Regions from separate parts of the Paenibacillus sp. AK121 genome, predicted to be linked through region 2. Evidence: predicted binding sites of a transcription regulator. Region 2 holds the regulator's gene; each other region holds the start of a gene.
What was found. Region 2 encodes Rex, which represses fermentation and respiration genes when NADH is low (regulators of the CRP and FNR family bind a similar motif). Its sites were predicted from a motif close to TTGTGAAATATTTCACAA; they were not measured.
Positions count from the first base shown of each region.

Region 1 (4,598 bases), on a different contig from region 2:
AGCGCCGGACGGCATTTGGAGCATCCTTCATCATTATGCCAGCCGAGTACATTCATCACTTCACGCGTAGTTGTCAGCCCTTTGGTTTTGATCGCTTCAACAATCTCGTCCCGGCTCAAGGTTGTGCAACCACATATTCCCTGCTTGGCTGATGTTTTGAAGCTGTCTCCAAGAACATATTGCAAAATTTGCTCAACAACGGGCTTACATCCTCCGCAAGAACGCGTAGCTCCGGTACATGCCTTAATTTCATCAACGGTGGTTAGTCCATTTTCATTGATTGCTTCCACAATTGCCTTTTTAGTCACACCGTTACAACCGCAGACAATTTCATCGTCCGCCATCGTTTCAACGGATGACGTTTTCGCCCCGTGATTGCCGCATCCAGTACCCATGATCTGTCCATAGATCTCATCTGTCATTTCCGTTTGCTGACGCACATATTTTTGCAGACTAGCAGATTCACTCACATCGCCAAACAGTACAGTACCAACAATTTTATTATCACGAAGCAGTACCTTTTTGTATGTTCGCTTCCACTCATCCTTCGCTACAATCGCCGTATGTTCAGGTTGGGTTATGAATTCGCCAGCTGAGAAAACATCTACCCCTGAAATTTTAAGCTTGGTGGAAACTACCGATCCTGCATAGCCTTCAGTATCCACGCCTGCCAAATGCTTGGCAATCACACTTCCCTGTTCAAACAGCGGAGCTACCAGACCGTAGCAGATTCCACGGTGCTCAACACATTCCCCTACAGCGTATACATCCGGCATGGAGGTTCTCATGAAATCATCGACCACAATCCCGCGGTTCGTTTCCATACCACTTTCTTTAGCTACCTGGATATTAGGTTTAATCCCGACGGCCATTACAACCAAATCTGCTTCCAGCTCGCTTCCATCCGAGAAGCGCAGTCCTTGTACCCGATCTTGACCGTACACTTCCGCAGTTTGCATTTGCATAGCAAACTTGATTCCCTGACGTTCCAGTTCTGCTTTCAACATCGCAGAGGCTTCCCGGTCTAACTGACGTTCCATCAAATCTTCCATTAGATGAACGACTGTAACATCCATCCCGAGGTTGACCAAGCCTTTAGCTGCCTCCAGCCCCAACAGACCGCCGCCAATGACAGCTGCCTTCTTATAGGTCTTCGCCGCCTCCAGCATGGCCGAGCAATCGGCGATATCCCGGAAACCAATGACGCCTGGTAACTCTTTGCCCGGAATAGGCAGAATAAACGATTGTGAACCAGTAGCCACCAAAGCCACATCGTAATCAATTTCCAGTCCGTCTTCGGTGTGAATCTTCTTGTGCCTACCGTCGATGCTTTTAACCATTTTTCCTGTATATAAAGTAATCCCTTGATCCGCATACCATTGCAAATCGTTCAGTATGATATCATCTATTGTTTTACTACCTTCCAACACATAAGAGAGCATGATCCTGTTATAGTTCGGATGCGGCTCACTTCCCAGGACTGTAATTTCATATTTATCTGTTAATTTTAAAATTTGTTCGACCGTATTGATACCAGCCATCCCGTTCCCTATAACCACAAGCTTCTTTTTACTGTTTATCATATACCGGTTCCTCCATTCATTCGACGCTACTTCCTATCCGACGACATCTCTACGTTTCTAATGAATATTGTTTATGCTTCTATTCTAATACAGTAGATAGGTCTATATGTGATTTCGATCACAATGTAGTTAAAATTATGAATATTTAGGGATTTCCCTATTCTATTTCAAGGGATTAAGGTAAGGACCGGAAATCATAGCAGTGTCATCGAAAGAATCTTTCCAATTCATGCGTAAATACAACCGTTATAAGGAATACTTTATGAACAACTTGTATCTTATGGGAAAACGAATTGAATTGTTTGGAGGTAATCAGCATGTGGTCTAAAATCATTTCTTATCTTCCTAGCTGGAGTACACTCTTTCAAGCTGGCCTTGCGTTGATTATTCCTTTAGGAATTTATTATATAAACACCTCGATTTATTCGTTTGTCGGCAGTAAGGGAGCCAAATCCAAACACTCTTCCAGTCATCCGCTCTCTAATAAACATAACGAAGGGCACATGAATCAGCAGCATGAACCGAGCTCTAAAATTACAGGAAATTATGATTCCGACTTACAGGCAATTCGTGAAGCTATTGGCGAAAATAGTGATGTGCATTTTCGTGAGTTTGTGATGAAGAAATTTCATGCTCGGTCCGTGTTAGTCTTCATAGAAGGTATGCAGGATGAAAAACTTATGAGCAAGCAGGTATTGGAGGTCTTGATGTTTGAAGGCCAGCAGCAGGGTCAGGATCAGCAGGAACAACCGGAAGGTATAAGTAACTCTTTTATAAAAGAAAGCCTGATGCCACTTACGCAAATTAGTGAAGTTACCCGTATGGAGGAACTGTACGAGTTCATCCTTTTAGGTCATACAGCCCTATTAATTGAAGGAATGAAGGAAGCGCTACTGGTGGGCCCTCCTAATGGCGCTATTCGCTCCGTCAATGAACCAACCTCTGAAGCATTGCTTCGGGGTCCCAGAATCGGTTTTACGGAAGTATTGAGTGAAAACACTTCGATGCTTCGGCGCCAGGGTTTAAATAAAAGTTTGGAATTGAAGAAATTCCAAGTGGGCAGCAGAATCAAAAAGGATCTCGTTATCGCGTATATAAAGGATATTGTGAATCCAGACCTTCTTGAAGAAGTAAGCCGCAGAATATCAAAAATAGACATGGATTTTTTACCTGAATCCGGGTATGTGGAACAACTCATCGAAGACAATTATTTAAGTCCATTCCAACAGGCTCATAATACAGAGCGTCCTGACCGTGTTATTAATGCTTTGTTGGAGGGAAGAATAGCGATCTTACTGGATGGTACTCCTTTTGCACTTATTGTCCCGGTGACCTTCAGTATGCTGCTTCAATCTCCCGAGGACTATTATGAGCGATGGATTCCGGGGACACTATTACGTCTGCTACGGTTTAGCGGGGCTTTTATAGCGCTTATGGGGCCTGCTCTGTACATTTCTTTTATATCGTTTCATCCCGGTTTAATTCCAACCAAGCTGGTCATTAGCATTATCGGAACCCGTCAAGGCGTCCCTTTCCCATCCGTTATAGAAGTCATGATTTTGGAAATCTCTATCGAAATTCTACGAGAGGCTGGCATCCGCCTGCCCAAACCCATTGGCCCTGCGATGGGCATTGTGGGAGGCTTGGTCATCGGTGATGCTGCTGTCAATGCGGGCATCGTTAGTCCCTTCCTTGTGATTGTAGTTGCAGTTACTGCCATTTCATCGTTTTCGATACCAACATATAGTGCGGGCATTACCCTGCGCCTTTTGCGTTTTGTCGGAATGTTCTTTGCAGCAATGCTGGGCATGTTTGGAACCATATTGTTCTTTCTGTTAATTTGTATCCATCTGACGAAGTTGAAAAGCTTTGGTGTACCATATGTAACTCCCTTTTCCCCTATGCGCCTAAGCGATTGGAAGGATCTGTACATCCGGGCTCCTATGTCTCTGATGAAACGAAGACCTGTCATGATGAAAACGCAGCAACGCAAACGCAGATCATGATGCCCAAAACGAAGGAGGAGCTACTGTGTTTAGACGCTCTGATGATAAGATCACAACTAAGCAAGGGGCTGTATTCCTGACCAATACCGTATTAGGCGCAGGGATCTTGACACTGCCGAGAGGTGTAACTGAACAAGTACAAACTCCTGATGCATGGCTTTCTGTCCTCATCGGTGGAGCTATTGTCATATTCGTCGTCTGGATCATGGTGAAATTAAGTCAACAGTTTCCTAGAAACACCATGTATCAATACTCCAAAAGAATTATAGGCACTGTTCCGGGAGGATTCTTAAGCGTGCTATTAATTATATACTTTATAATCATAGCCGGCTTTGAGATCCGTGTGTTAGCCGAAGTAACCATGTTTTTTCTACTTGAAGGCACACCCATCTGGGCGATTGTGATTCCATTCATTTGGGTTGGTAGTTATTTGGTGTTTGGAGGCATTAATTCCATCGCGCGGCTGTACCAAATTGTACTTCCAATCAGTCTCTTCTTTCTGCTTTTCTGTTTTCTCTTTAGCTTAAGAATATTTGAAATTGATCATCTTCGTCCTGTATTGAGTGACGGGATATTACCCGTCATCAAAGGGCTAAAATCGACTATTCTTGTCTTCTCTGGATGTGAAGTCGTCATGACACTAGTCGCTTTTTTGCAGCACCCCGAAAAAGCATTTAAGGCCATGGCAGTGGGCATCAGTATCCCATTAGTTTTGTATTTTTTGACCGTAGTTATGGTGATCGGCGGGCTATCGGTAGATTCTACTGTAACAAGTACTTGGCCTACCATTAATTTGATGCGCAGTTTTGAGATCCCCGGATTTCTTTTTGAACGTCTGGAGTTTCCACTGCTGGTGATCTGGGTGATGCAAATGTTTTGTAATTTCTGTAGTTTTTTCTTCAATGCTTCCTTAGGTGTCTCACAGGTATTTGGTCTTAAATATCGTTATGCGATTTTCGGCTTAATCCCGTTTATCTTTATTTCCACGATGACTCCTGTTCGTATGACT
Region 1 covers NZ_JAHPJM010000030.1:2,208-6,805, forward strand. The annotation lists gene nirB (nitrite reductase large subunit NirB) at 1-1,583, opposite strand, end outside; gene KSP24_RS24735 (spore germination protein) at 1,901-3,589, shown strand; gene KSP24_RS24740 (GerAB/ArcD/ProY family transporter) at 3,615-4,598, shown strand, end outside.
Region 1: a site for Rex is predicted at 1,690-1,707, ahead of nirB (nitrite reductase large subunit NirB). Genes of this name have one in related genera too.

Region 2 (4,598 bases):
ATATTTCACACTCGTGCATACGCTGACTCGATTGTTCAAGGACAGTAAGAACGGACAATTGCCTTCGTTACGTCAGCAGTTGGCAAAGTCGGGGCATGAGAAGTCGACGGAATGGGCCTCGACCATTGATCAGCTGTACCCACTCGTGTTAGAGGTTAAGGAAACTTGGGACCTGCTAAGCGATAAGCTGTTTGGTATGTTGCCAGAGCGGTCTGATGCCACACCGGGTGAAACGGGACAATTTTCTTCGCGTCTCAAACCGTCGGCCAAGCCTGCAAAGTGGGATCAAGCGGCGGCGTTGGAAAATCAGCTTTATGTAACGTTGAGTGAAATTTTGCGCAAGGGCGACAAGCTGATGCTGGATGTCAAGGAAGAACACGACGATTATGCGGCGGATAGTCTCATTACAGATATCACGGGTCTGCTTAAGGATTTGGCGGGGATTAGGGAAAATTTGCGCTTCTTTATACGACTCGATGATGAAACAACCGTATATTGGCTCGAAGCGAGTGGGCAATTCCGTAGTAAATCATTGCAATTTTATGCAGTGCCCGTCGATGTGAGCCGCCAGTTGAAAGAAATGTTTTTTGACAAAAAAAGAAGTATTATTTTGACATCTGCTACTTTATCGGTAGATAAGTCGTTTCAGTACATGACCGATCAACTCGGCTTGCAGGAGGCAGCGGATCAAGGACGATTAATGACGTCACAGCTCCCATCACCTTTTAATTACAGGGATCAGGTGTTGCTGGTCATTCCGCGAGACTTTCCGAGTGTCAAGGGCAGTGTAGGGGATGCACATTTTGTAGAGATGCTCGTTAGCTCTCTAGGAGCGACTGCCCAGGCGACGCGGGGGAGAATGCTTGTTCTGTTTACTTCCTATCGGATGCTCCGGCAAGTGTATGAGCCACTTAAAGAGGCGTTAGCATCCAGCGATATTACCGTGTTAGGACAAGGTGTAGACAGTGGGAGTCGGAGCAAGCTAACCCGTCGTTTTCAGGAAGCCAAGGCTTCTGTATTGCTGGGAACCAGCAGCTTCTGGGAAGGCGTCGATATTCCAGGGAAGGCTTTGACTTGTCTGGCCATCGTTCGCTTGCCGTTTCAACCGCCCAATCACCCGTTACTGGAGGCAAAAAGCGAGTTGCTCCAGCAGCAGAAGAAGAACCCATTTATGAAGCTGTCTGTACCACAAGCAGTTATTCGCTTCAAACAGGGATTTGGGCGGTTGGTACGTACAGCGAGTGACCACGGAGTCGTTATCGTTTACGATACGCGTGTGATCGAATCCTATTACGGAAAGCACTTTTTGTACTCGTTACCGGGACCAAAAATGGAGCATATGCCATCGGAGCAAATGGTGCCCCGCATCGCCGAATGGCTCCAATCCGCCCCGGAGACAGAGGCACAACGGACGGACACCTAAAGTCCGTTACAATTAGGGGGAGCAAGTATGAAATCAGATAAAATTTCAGAGGCTGTCGTACGGAGATTACCCGTATATTTACGTTATCTGAATGCACTGCACAAACGGGAGGTGGCTACGGTCTCTTCTCAAGAGCTGGGACAGAGGTTAGATTTGAATCCGGCCCAAATTCGTAAAGATCTTGCCTATTTTGGCGATTTTGGTCGGAAGGGCATCGGTTACGATGTTTCTTATCTAATTGAGAAAATACGCCATATCCTGAAAATTGACCAGCAAATTAATGTAGTATTGGTCGGAGCGGGTAATCTGGGTCAAGCCCTATCAAACTATAACGCTTATTTAAAAGACAATATGAAGATTGTGGCGGTATTTGATGCGTTCCCGGATAAGGTTGGGACCAGAATCAATACCTTAGTCGTTCAGCCGATGGATGAATTGGAAGCGACTGTGAAAGAAAAAAATATTCGAATCGGGATTATTACTGTACCTGATTTTGAGGCACAACACGTAGCTGATAGGCTCATTGAGAGTGGAATTGGAGCGATTTTAAACTTTGCACCTATCATTCTCAAGGCACCGGCTAACATTCGGATACATGCCACAGACTTTACAACTGATTTGCTTAGCCTCGCTTATTATCTGGAGGACGGAAAGGAAGAAGCACAATATGACAGTGAATAAATGGATGATTAAAAACGGTTCTTTTGCCGTGAATGGACCTGAAGCTGGGGTAATCCATGGTTTTATGATTGTGGAGGATAGCCGTATTACTTACATTGGCGAGACTCTGCCTGCGGGTGAGGAAGAGACGGAAGCAATCGACGGTAACGGGTTATTGTTTTTGCCTGGTCTGATTAATACTCATGGTCATGCGGCGATGTCTCTGCTGCGAGGGTATGGAGATGACTTGGCACTTCAAGTCTGGCTTCAGGAAAAAATGTGGCCTATGGAAGCCAAGTTTACATCTACGGATGTGTATTGGGGAACATCCTTGTCAGTGCTGGAAATGCTGAAAGGTGGAACCACAACTTTCCTGGATATGTACGATCATATGGATGAGGTGGCACGTGTAGCTGAAGAGTCGGGCATCCGTGCAAGTTTGATGCGTGGAGCCATTGGACTCTGTTCAGAAGAAGAACAGCGGATCAAGCTGGCTGAGGCCGTGACTTTTGCCCGTAACTGGCATGGAAAAGCAGACGGACGTATCACAACGATGATGTCTCCGCATGCCCCATACACATGCCCGCCAGCGTTTATTGAGAAATTTGTTCAAGCAGCACATGATCTCGATTTACCATTGCATACGCACATGTCCGAGACGATCGCCGAAGTTGAGCAAAACGTACGCGACTACGGTTTGCGTCCAGTTGCACACTTAGATAAGCTTGGCTTTTTCTCCCGCCCTTCACTTGTTGCCCACGGCGTACACTTGAACGACGAAGAGATAGCTTTATTAGCGGAACGAGGTGTGGCGGTTTCACATAATCCAGGCAGCAACTTGAAGCTGGCAAGTGGTGTAGCTAGAGTGCCTGAATTGCTGCGTGCAGGAGTTACTGTTTCTCTTGGAACAGACGGTCCTGCCAGCAATAATAACCTGGATATGTTCGAGGAAATGCGTCTGGCGGCACTCATTCACAAGGGAGTATCTGGCGACCCAACAGCAGTTCCTGCAAATGAAGCACTGCGTCTGGCAACAGAGTATGGTGCAAAGTCGATTGGTTTAAAAGAAGTAGGAGCGCTGGCAGCAGGCAACAAGGCTGACTTTATCGCGCTAGATCTGAATCAGGCCCATTTCTTGCCGCGTACAGATCTTATTTCCCATGCCGTATACTCTGCAAGTGCCAAAGACGTGGCTCATGTGTGGGTAGACGGTCGTCAGGTTGTGAAAAACGGCGAATGCCTGACGATGGACGAGGAACGTATCAAACATGAGGCACAAGCCGCCTTTGAAGGGCTGCTGTCGCGCTAATTCAGGTGTCACATCCCCTTAGAGAGGAAGCACAGGTTTGAAAAATAAGAAGAAATGGATAGCGGTCGCCATTTTGGCCGTAATACTGATCCTGGTCAGCATTTTCTGGTATTATTCCTACGTTACTCAAGACCAGGTGGCTGAGAAAAATGCCGCTATCATTAAGGCCAAGCAATCAGGTGGTCTGGTTAGCACGACTCAGACTTGGAAGTCTGTGTGGGATCAGATTTATTGGGTGGTTCAAGGAAAAAACGCACAGAATGAAAATATAATGGTGTGGGTTCCTTTTCAAAAAATGGAAGGACAACCTAACGTACCTGTCGCAGATCCAAGCGGTGTTCATACCGAGCTGATGAAAAACGGAGTCGACGAGCAAAAAATGACAGCGATAATTCAGCAGCAACTTCCAAATGCAAAAATTGTAAGGCTCCAACCGAGTGTGTTCAATGGCGAATATGTATGGCAACTGTTTTACGATGATGAAAGCCATCATAACTATACCTTTTACCGTTTCTCAGATGGAGCATCGACGGGGATAAAGTATACTTTACCTAATTACTAGCGTGTTATGGGAGTAGTGATGGTGAAAAGAATGTATTGTTAAAAGAATGACTGATTGAAGTTGAAAAGACGTAAATGCGACTTAAATCGTATTTACGTCTTTTTTTGCTGCTACGAAAATCACAACTCCTCCACACATTGCCTTCGATATTAGATTCACGTTATGATATACTATATTTTATAAGTGATAGACAAAAATGATAGAAAAATGAGTTGCTGATCTCTATAAGATCATGCAATTTGGTTGTTTGTTGACATTCGTCCCGTTTCTTCTGGGTTTTACATTTTGAGAGGAGGATGTTGTTTGAAATTGCGTGCAGTTCCTATTGTTGTGGCGGCCGTTTTGGCAGCCTTGTTGATGTTTGGGGGATGGTTCATTTACCGTCAGGTTACAATGCAAAGTCCTCTGGAAAAACTGGTATCTCAATATCCAGGCGTGACAAGCGCTCAAATAGATATTAAACAGGATCAGGTCGTATTGAAACTAGATCTCAAACCGCAGGCGGATGTGGCCGGATTGGTCGATGTGGTTAAGCAAAAAGGGCAATCCATCATTGGCAGCCGTACCATTAAGCTGGATATCGCAGATCGTTCCAATTCAGCACTGAATCAATGGTGGTCTGAGGCTATGTTTCCTGTAGCCGA
Region 2 covers NZ_JAHPJM010000003.1:186,176-190,773, reverse strand. The annotation lists gene dinG (ATP-dependent DNA helicase DinG) at 1-1,423, shown strand, start outside; gene KSP24_RS07105 (redox-sensing transcriptional repressor Rex) at 1,451-2,104, shown strand; gene KSP24_RS07100 (amidohydrolase) at 2,091-3,392, shown strand; gene KSP24_RS07095 (cell wall elongation regulator TseB-like domain-containing protein) at 3,430-3,954, shown strand; gene KSP24_RS07090 (hypothetical protein) at 4,258-4,598, shown strand, end outside.

Region 3 (4,598 bases), 190 kb from region 2:
GTGCTTTTTGACCCAGACGTGGGTACTTGTAAATCCGTTTACGAATATCCATGAATTTTTGCTTCAAGTTATTGAAATCAGTATCCGGATATTCATAGAACATCCACATGCCTTTAGCAGCATCCATTGGCGAACCGCCGCCGAGTGCGATGATGCAATCCGGTTGGAAACGTCTCATCATTTCAGTACCACGCTCTACCGTAACTGTCGATGGATCTGGCTCAACTTCAGAGAACACTTCAATCGCAACTGGTGTTTGGCGCTGGTGCAAATAATGAATGACGCGGTCCACATATCCGAGTTTCACCATCATAGGGTCAGTGATAATGGCTACACGTGTGATATCAGGCATTTTAGCAAGATACTGTGTCGAATTTTTCTCAAAATAAATTTTGGAAGGTACTTTGAACCATTGCATATTCACCGTCCGTTTCGCCACCCTTTTCACATTAATCAAGTTAACTGCAGATACGTTCGACGAAGTCGAGTTACGACCGTACGAACCGCAACCAAGTGTCAACGAAGGAAGGTTGGTGTTGTAAATATCACCGATTGCACCATGTGTGGAAGGTGCATTTACAATGATACGACCTGTTTGCAAACGGTTTGCAAAGCGAGCGATAACGTCCTCATCTTGCGAATGGATAGCTGACGAGTGACCCATACCGCCGAACTCTACAACTTCAGCAGCACGTTGGATACCTTGCTCTGCATTTTTCACTTTGTAGCAAGCCAATACCGGACTCAATTTTTCCGCAGATAATGGGAATTTGGTTCCTACTCCTTCAATTTCAGCGACCAAAATTTTTGTTCCTGCCGGTACTGTAATGCCGCTCATTTCAGCTATTTTTACAGCAGACTGTCCGACGATGGCCGGGTTCACTGCACATTTTTCTACATTCATAGCCCCTTGAGTGAGCTTAGCTGCTTCTTCTTTATTTACAAAGTAGCAACCATTAGCAATCATCAATTTCTTCACTTGCTCGAAGATAGGCTCTTCGATAATTACGGCTTGTTCCGAAGCACAAATCATACCGTTATCAAAAGATTTAGAAAGGATAAGGTCGTTCACGGCCTGTTTGATATCGGCTGTTTTTTCAATAAAGCAAGGTACGTTACCAGGACCTACGCCAAGTGCAGGTTTACCACAGCTATAAGCTGCCTTAACCATGCCTGATCCGCCAGTTGCCAAAATCAATGCCACATCAGGGTGGTTCATCAGTACATTTGTTTTATCCATCGAAGGTGCTTCAATCCATTGGATGCAATCCGCTGGAGCACCATGTTTAACAGCTGCTTCAAGCAATACGCGGGCTGCTTCCGCACTACACGATTGAGCAGATGGATGGAAGCCGAAAATGATTGGGTTACGTGTTTTAATGGCAATTAACGCTTTGAACATCGTAGTCGAAGTCGGGTTTGTTACTGGAGTAATCCCCATGATGATACCGACTGGCTCTGCAATCTTTTGGAAGCTATCGAAATCATTATCTTCAATGACACCAACGGTCTTCTCATTTTTGATGCTGTGATAGATATATTCTGTTGCAAACATGTTTTTGGTGATTTTGTCCTCGTACACACCGCGTCCTGTTTCTTCAACAGCCAACTTCGCTAGGTGCATGTGCTTATCCATCCCTGCGAGTGCCATAGCTTGTACGATTCCGTCAATCTGCTCCTGATTCATACTCATGAAAGCTTGCTGTGCCCGGTTCGCCCGGTCAATCAGCGTTTGAATATACTGCTCTGCGCTTTGCTCTTTTTGGATAACCTCGTTTTTAACAGCCATTTCCCTCATCCTCCTGTTATCTCGTGTACTATCTCTTGTTCACGCACTGATCGTAACACAGCTTTTCAAGATATTTTGTGATTTTTTTCACAATCTATTTAAAATTTTATTTTATGAAGTGAATTAAATCACAAAGTTTGGAATTCTGCCACTTTTACCCCCTCTTCTTGCCCCAAAAACTCATTGCACAGGTATATAATGAATTTGAATTGATCAAGTTGCAGATAAAAAACATAGGATACAAAGGGGAAATGGACGATGAGAAACCCTACAAATGTAATGGAAGCCCGCGGCAACACCTGTTGCTTCTCGGAGGCCAGCTTCAACCGGTTGCAAGTGATGATGAAAGATCGAGTTATGCCAGAAAGCTCGCATTTGTTCTGGGAAGGAGATACAGCGGATAAGCTGTTTTATATTAAGCGCGGACGCGTAAAGGTAACCAAAACAACGGATGAGGGTAAGGAACTTATTCTATATATGTATCAAAGCGGCGATCTTGTTGGTCAAGCTGATCCTTTCTTCGGCACCAAGCATTCCTTTTCTGCTGAGGTTCTGGAGGACAGTGATATTGGCGTAATCGATCATACAGATTTGGAGCTGCTTATTTGCCAGCATTGTGATTTTGCGATTGACTTTATGAAATGGATGGGATCGCATCATCGCATTACTCAGACCAAGTTCCGCGATTTGATGATGTACGGCAAGCCTGGCGCTCTATGTTCCACACTCATCCGACTATGCAACACCTATGGTGAGCCTCACGGCGACTATATCTTGATTCATAAAAAGATTACTCATACTGACTTATCAAATATGATCGGTGCTACCCGGGAAAGCGTAAATCGGATGCTCAGTGATCTGCGTAAGAAAAATGCAGTAGAATACGATAATGGTATGATTGTTGTCAAGGATTTGGAAATGCTGCAAGGTGTATGTCATTGTGAATTGTGCCCACGTGAGATTTGCCGGATATAATAAATTGTTTTTTAATGTAAAAGGGAGTGCTGTAAGCCATTATTAGCTTATAACACTCCCTAATTTTATTCCACTCCCCATTTTTTAGAGAACGGACGGGACAGTAACAAAGCACATAACTCGACCTTCTTCTGCCCTACACGCTTTAAAACTGAAAGCATAGATAACTTAAATTTCCCATCTCATAGCTTCTATGGATGACCTTAGCTTCGTTTGCAGGATTGCCACTACCCATTGCAATAAACAACGGTACAAAGTGTTCTGCTCTAGGTACGGCCTGACGAGCATATGGCGCTTCGCTTTCATAGTGATCCAAAGCTTCTATATCTCCGCTTTGCACTTTTTCGATAATCCAGTCATCAAAATCAATTGCCCAAGGCTCCGTTTTCGTTTCTCCCCATTTGACAATACGCAGATTATGGACAGTCACGCCACTGCCAATGACCAGAATATCTTGTTCTCCCAACTCACGCAACACGTCACCAATGGCAAATTGTGCTTTGGGCGAGAGGTACGGATTTACGGAAATCTGAACTACCGGAATGTCTGCCTCAGGATACATACGATGCAACAATGTCCATGAACCATGATCCAGTCCCCTCACCCGATCAGTTTGTACATCGATGCCCTTTTGTTCATATAACTTTTTCAACTTATTAGCTAGTTCAACAGAACCATGTGCTGGATACTTCACTTCGTACAGTTCGGGTGGGAAGCCTCCAAAATCATAAATTGTATCGTATATGTCATCCATTGAACTAATCGTTAACACTTGCGTCTCCCAGTGAGCTGTAAAGATAACAATCGCCTTAGGGTGAACGCTTTTCCCCAACTGCTCTAGAAATGCAGTGTAGTCCGTCTGTTCAATACCAAGCATAGGTGATCCGTGGGCTAAAAATAAAGATGGTACCATTAAAAAATCCCCTTATCGCAAACAATTTATTTTATTCACTTAGTAACTTTATGTAAGCAATAATACATAAGTAATATAGTAATGTCAATATAGATGCCAGCATATACTTAAAGATCAGCAATTCTTTAAATAAAGATTGATATAGGTATAAAGTCATAGTAATATGTAACTAATAAATTTAAAAATATTATTATATCCCGATACAAAGGACTGGTTTCTATGGAGATACATACTTCGAATTGCCCAAAATGCGGTTCCGTTTTCCGTCAAAATCTTAGAAACCTGTGTAATACTTGTATTCAAGAAGAAAATATATTCTTTGACCGCTGTTCTAACTATCTATGGAAGCATCCTTCAACTCATACCCGCCAACTCAGTGATGTGACTGGCACACCTATGGATTTGCTCACAGATTGGGTAAGAGCAGGTAAATTCCCCTCCACATACAGTCAGCTTGATTATCCTTGCGAGTCCTGCCGTTCTCCCATTTATGCAGGAAGACTTTGCCACTCGTGTTTAGGCACATTTCGTTCAGCCGCACTGGATATTCAATCCCGCATCCCTCGCCGTACAACAGCCGGAGTATTCTCAGTAGCAGGGCGCGCTAAAAGCTATTAAGCCGTACTGCCTACCACAAAATAAAAAAACAGCCTTTTCCTAGGAAGAGGCTGTTTTGCTATGAGAAACACTTAATGAGTTTGGTGATCATCTAATCCATTCCTCAGCCCAAAATTGAATCTGCTCCATAACCGGCTGAAGTGCACGACCTTTGGTGGTTAGCTCATATTCAATGCGGACAGGAGTTTCCGGATATACATGGCGTGTAAGAATCCCTTCATTTTCCAGATCCTTCATCCGTTCTGATAACATTTTGTCACTCATTGTGGGAATCAGATTGGAAATATCCTTAAACCGCTTGGG
Region 3 covers NZ_JAHPJM010000003.1:376,088-380,685, forward strand. The annotation lists gene adhE (bifunctional acetaldehyde-CoA/alcohol dehydrogenase) at 1-1,789, opposite strand, end outside; gene KSP24_RS08115 (Crp/Fnr family transcriptional regulator) at 2,048-2,764, shown strand; gene KSP24_RS08120 (DODA-type extradiol aromatic ring-opening family dioxygenase) at 2,910-3,677, opposite strand; gene KSP24_RS08125 (winged helix-turn-helix transcriptional regulator) at 4,383-4,598, opposite strand, start outside.
Region 3: a site for Rex is predicted at 1,865-1,882, ahead of adhE (bifunctional acetaldehyde-CoA/alcohol dehydrogenase). Genes of this name have one in related genera too.

Region 4 (4,598 bases), on a different contig from region 2:
ATTGGCGCTTCACATTCACCACCGTTGAGAAGAAAGTAGCCCCCTGCCCCATATCCGATAGCCGGTCAGAGGTTAACGCATTGGCACGCTGTCTGCGTCCTTTGCCTTTCCACCATAATCCTTGGCTAATCACCGTGCCGGGCAGCATCAGATCGGTGACCTTGGCTTTCAATTCATACATTCCCCTGTCATTCCAGACGGTAACCGGATCACCATCTGCGATGTCTCTTGCCTGAGCATCCTCCGGGTGAATTTGCAACAAAGGCTCCCGCTCCAATCGCTGATGCTTGGGCAAATTAGCAAATGTAGAATTCAAAAAATTATGGTTTGGCGGTGAAACAAACATCAATGGAAAACGGTCATCCGCTTGCGGCCGATGCTCTCCGTCATACCCTTCGATCAGTGGTACATAGGAGGGCAATGCGGGCAGACCTGCTTGTTTCATTTTTTCCGAATACAACTCAATCTTGCCTGAAGGCGTAGTTAGTCGCTCCAAATAAGTAGCCTTTGGCGTCATATCAAGCTTTACAAAAGGAGACTTTTTTAAGGCATCCAGGGTTACACCATTGAGATAAGGGTTCGTTGGATTATCAAGCGCGCCTGCGATCATATCTTCTTCACTTTCTGTAAAGGAAGCTTCATCAAAGCCCATTGCCTGTCCGAGCAGGCTAAATAGCTCATAATTACTTTTGCTTTCCCCAAGCGGATCAATGACGGGCTTCTGCATCTGGATATAGTGGTGCCAGTACGATTTGTATAAGTCTGTTCCTTCAAAAGAAGACGCAGCAGGCAGCACAATATCTGCATAGCAGGCCGTATCGGTAAGGAACAGGTCATGAACAACCGTAAACAGATCCTCTCGTTCAAATCCCTCCGTCACCCGTTCAGAATCGGGTGCTACAACTACCGGGTTACTACAATATACAAATAACGCCTTAATCGGTTGTTCCTTCTGTAGCAGCGCCTCTCCAATCCGGTTCATGTTGATCACCCGGGCATCCGGGTTCTGTCGCAGATCAGGACGCTCCAGATGGGCGCTGTTAATCTTGGCATAAGCACCATTGGAGCGCGACGCTCCCCCGCCGTGTTTCAACCATTGTCCAGTGAGTGCAGGCAAGCATGTAACTGCACGTACGTTCATACCGCCATTATCATGATGCTGAAGCCCATTTCCGATATTAATATAGGCCGCTCGCGCCTTCCCGTACATTTCCGCCAAACGGATAATATCCTCTTTCGGCACGCCGGTAATCTGCGAAACCCGTTCTGGTGTATAGGTCTTAACATGCTCGCGCAGTTCCTCGTGACCTACGGTATAGCGACGTAAAAATTCGTCGTCTGTCAGCCCCTGATCAAACAGCACATGCATAACCCCCAGCGCAAGCGCCGTATCCGTTCCCGGATATAAGGGAATGAACCAATCCGCCCATTGCGCCGTCCGGTTGCGATGAACATCAATAACGACCACTTTAGCACCTTTTTTACGTGCTTTCTCAGCCAATACGACCTGATGCATGTTGGTGCTGATGACGTTTCCGCCCCATACAATAATGAGCTCTGCATCCTCTGTGTCCTCCGGGCTTGTGCCGCCCTTAAATCCCATAACGGATGCCCAGCCTTCATTCCCAGCCACACTGCAAATCGTCTGATCCAGTTGGCTTGAACCCAGCGCATTGAAAAAGCGACGATCCATTCCATCCACACTCAATACACCCATATTGCCATAAAAGCTGTAGGGGAGAATGGATTCCGGTCCATCCGTACGTATCAGCTCCTTGAACCGACCTGTAATGGTATCGACCGCCTCCTCCCAGCTAATTCGTTCAAACTTCCCTTCCCCTTTGGCGCCTACACGCTTCAACGGATAAAGCACCCGATCCGGATCATATACTCGCTCGGTCATATTCCGGACTTTGTTGCATATAGCCCCTTTGGTAATGGGATGATCCGGATTACCAGTCACCTTGACTATCTTTCCATTTTCCTTGTGAAGCAGGAGCCCACACGTATCCGGGCAATCCAACGGGCATACGGCCGGAAAAATACCGTTCTGCTGCTCCGTCATCCGCTGTCCTCTGTGTAAGTTGTGTTGAAGTGTGGCCTCAAGAGGCGCGTTATTGCGATGATCCATGGTGTTAATGCTCCTTTCCGTTACCGTTTCCAAAAATTACACTGTTCTTATCATATCTACAGCTTTGGCCTATGGCAAGAGAAGGATTTTACCACACAGCATCTCTCCAAAATATATAAAAATCCGCCTGCTGTATAGAGCAAAACGGATTTTAAAAATCATAATTATTTTTTTATCATCCTGTTTCATCATTACATACCCAGGGTAAAAGAGATCAAGGCATTATGGACGAGAGCACACTCATCCTCCATGCCAAATCATGGACCACTCCCAAAAAAATCCGCCATGACAGGTTTCGTTCCCCCGGGCCTGTCATGGCGGATTTGCTTTGTTCATAGCTTCATAAAGTAACGTGATTACGCATGATCACTCAACGGATTGGATGCAACGGAAGGAGTAATTTGAGATTCATTCACGGAATGTGTGTTGGTTTGAGTTTTTTTCAGATAGGCCAGCCAGTAGGCTCCAGCCACAAACAGACTGCCTCCTACCAAATTCCCCAACCAGACCGGAATGAAATTCATAACATACGCTGCCCACGAAAAATGACCTGCAAAAATAGCCGCCGGAATGAGAAACATATTGGCTACAACGTGCTGAAATCCAATAGCAACAAAGGCCATGGTCGGGAACCAAATTCCCATAATTTTGCCGCCGATGGAGTCTGTGCTATAAGCCATCCATACAGCCAGTGCAACGAGCCAGTTACATCCTATACCTGATATAAAAGACTGCAAAAAGCTTTCATGCAGCTTATGCCCTGCCATATCCACCACTTTATCCAGGTAAGGCCCCGTTTCGGTCAAGCCCAGAACATGCCCGAAGAAAAATGCAACAAATAATGCACCTGCAAAATTACTGAGCGTAATAATCGCCAAATTACGAAGCATGGCTCCTGTCTTAATTCGTCCTGCCCATCTCGCCAAAGGCACTGCCATCATATTGCCGGTCAGCAATTCCCCACCAGCGATCAAAACTAACACCAGACCTACAGGGAACACCGCAGCTCCAATAAAGGTAGCAATGCTTCCCCATTCTTTAGGTGCACTTGCAATAACGCGTATATCCAGCAAAAACCCGAGTGCAATAAATGCACCTGCCAAAAATCCCAATACTACCGCCACATTCCACGGGTTGTTCGCCTTGGCCACTCCTGTTTCCACCGTCTTTTCGGCAATTTGCCCCGGTTTATAGCTTGCCATCTGCCCCCGCTCCTTTAATATCTTTTAAACAAAATATTCTTCTTTTATATTTTATTTAAAATCAGTGATTTTGTTTGTGAAAAAAATCACTTTCTAAAGTATAAAAAAAACAGCCCTTGAATAAAGGACTGTTTTTCTATTTTATTACATCTACTGCGCTACTACGCGCTTTACATTTAATTGTATTCTTCCTTTTCAACAGCTCTCAAGAACCAAAGAACTCCGCCCAGACCGACGGCTGCAACAACTACAAGAAAAAGGATATAAAACAAATCCATTATAAAGTCTCCCCCTAATCCTTATGCTCTCTATATTGTACTATAAGGATTCATCCGTACGCTTCAGATTGTTGACAAACTTATGAACAATGTCACAGACAAATCGAATTATACAGTAACTGGGTTCCGTTCGGATATTGTAGGCAATGCTTGCAAACCTGCCGCGTTCAGAAAATTCCAAGGCTTGTTATAGTGCGGCTGGAAGAAGAAATCGACAAAGGCCAACTGGTCAATGGTCATATGATTTTGAATGGCTACAGACAGCGTGTTAATGGATTGCGTCAAATCGACCTTCGACATAATTTGTGCCCCAACAATTCTCCGTGTCTCCTGCTCATATACAACCTTCAGCAACACTTTTTCAGAGGTTGGCATAAACTCAGGACGATAGCTGTCCTCAATGGTTACAGCTTCTACAGTCATACCCTCGTCGGTTGCTGCGGCTTCTGTCATTCCTGTTCCCGCAATATTATCTTCGTAAATTTTGATACCCGAAGTTCCTTGTGTTCCCATGTAGGCAATGGTCGGCTGTACCAGATTGCGTGCCACCAGCGTCCCCATTCGAACCGCATTCGTCGCCAATGGGATATAAGCTGTTTTGCCAGTCGGATTATAACGAATTGCACAACTGTCGCCTGCTGCAAACACATCCGGGCAGCTACTTTGCATATAATTGTCCACAATGATCGCACCGTTAGGCAACATATCTACCTGACCTTTGAGCAGATCCGTTTGAGGTCGGAAACCGATACAGAGTATAACAAGCTCTGTTTCATACTCTCCTTTGGAGGTCACGACCTTACTTACTTTACCGTTAGTCCCCTCAAAACGACTTACTGTCTCGCCAAGTACCAGCTTAATGCCATGTTCTCTCAGGGAATTCTCAATACGGTCTGTATACTCATGGTCTAAATACTTATTCAATATACGATCAGCACTGTCGATCAGCGTTACGTTCTTACCGTTCATTTGAAAAGCTTCTACCAG
Region 4 covers NZ_JAHPJM010000002.1:454,489-459,086, reverse strand. The annotation lists gene KSP24_RS05370 (molybdopterin-containing oxidoreductase family protein) at 1-2,131, opposite strand, end outside; gene KSP24_RS05365 (formate/nitrite transporter family protein) at 2,488-3,333, opposite strand; gene KSP24_RS05360 (FAD-dependent oxidoreductase) at 3,720-4,598, opposite strand, start outside.
Region 4: a site for Rex is predicted at 3,408-3,425, ahead of KSP24_RS05365 (formate/nitrite transporter family protein). Genes of this name have one in related genera too.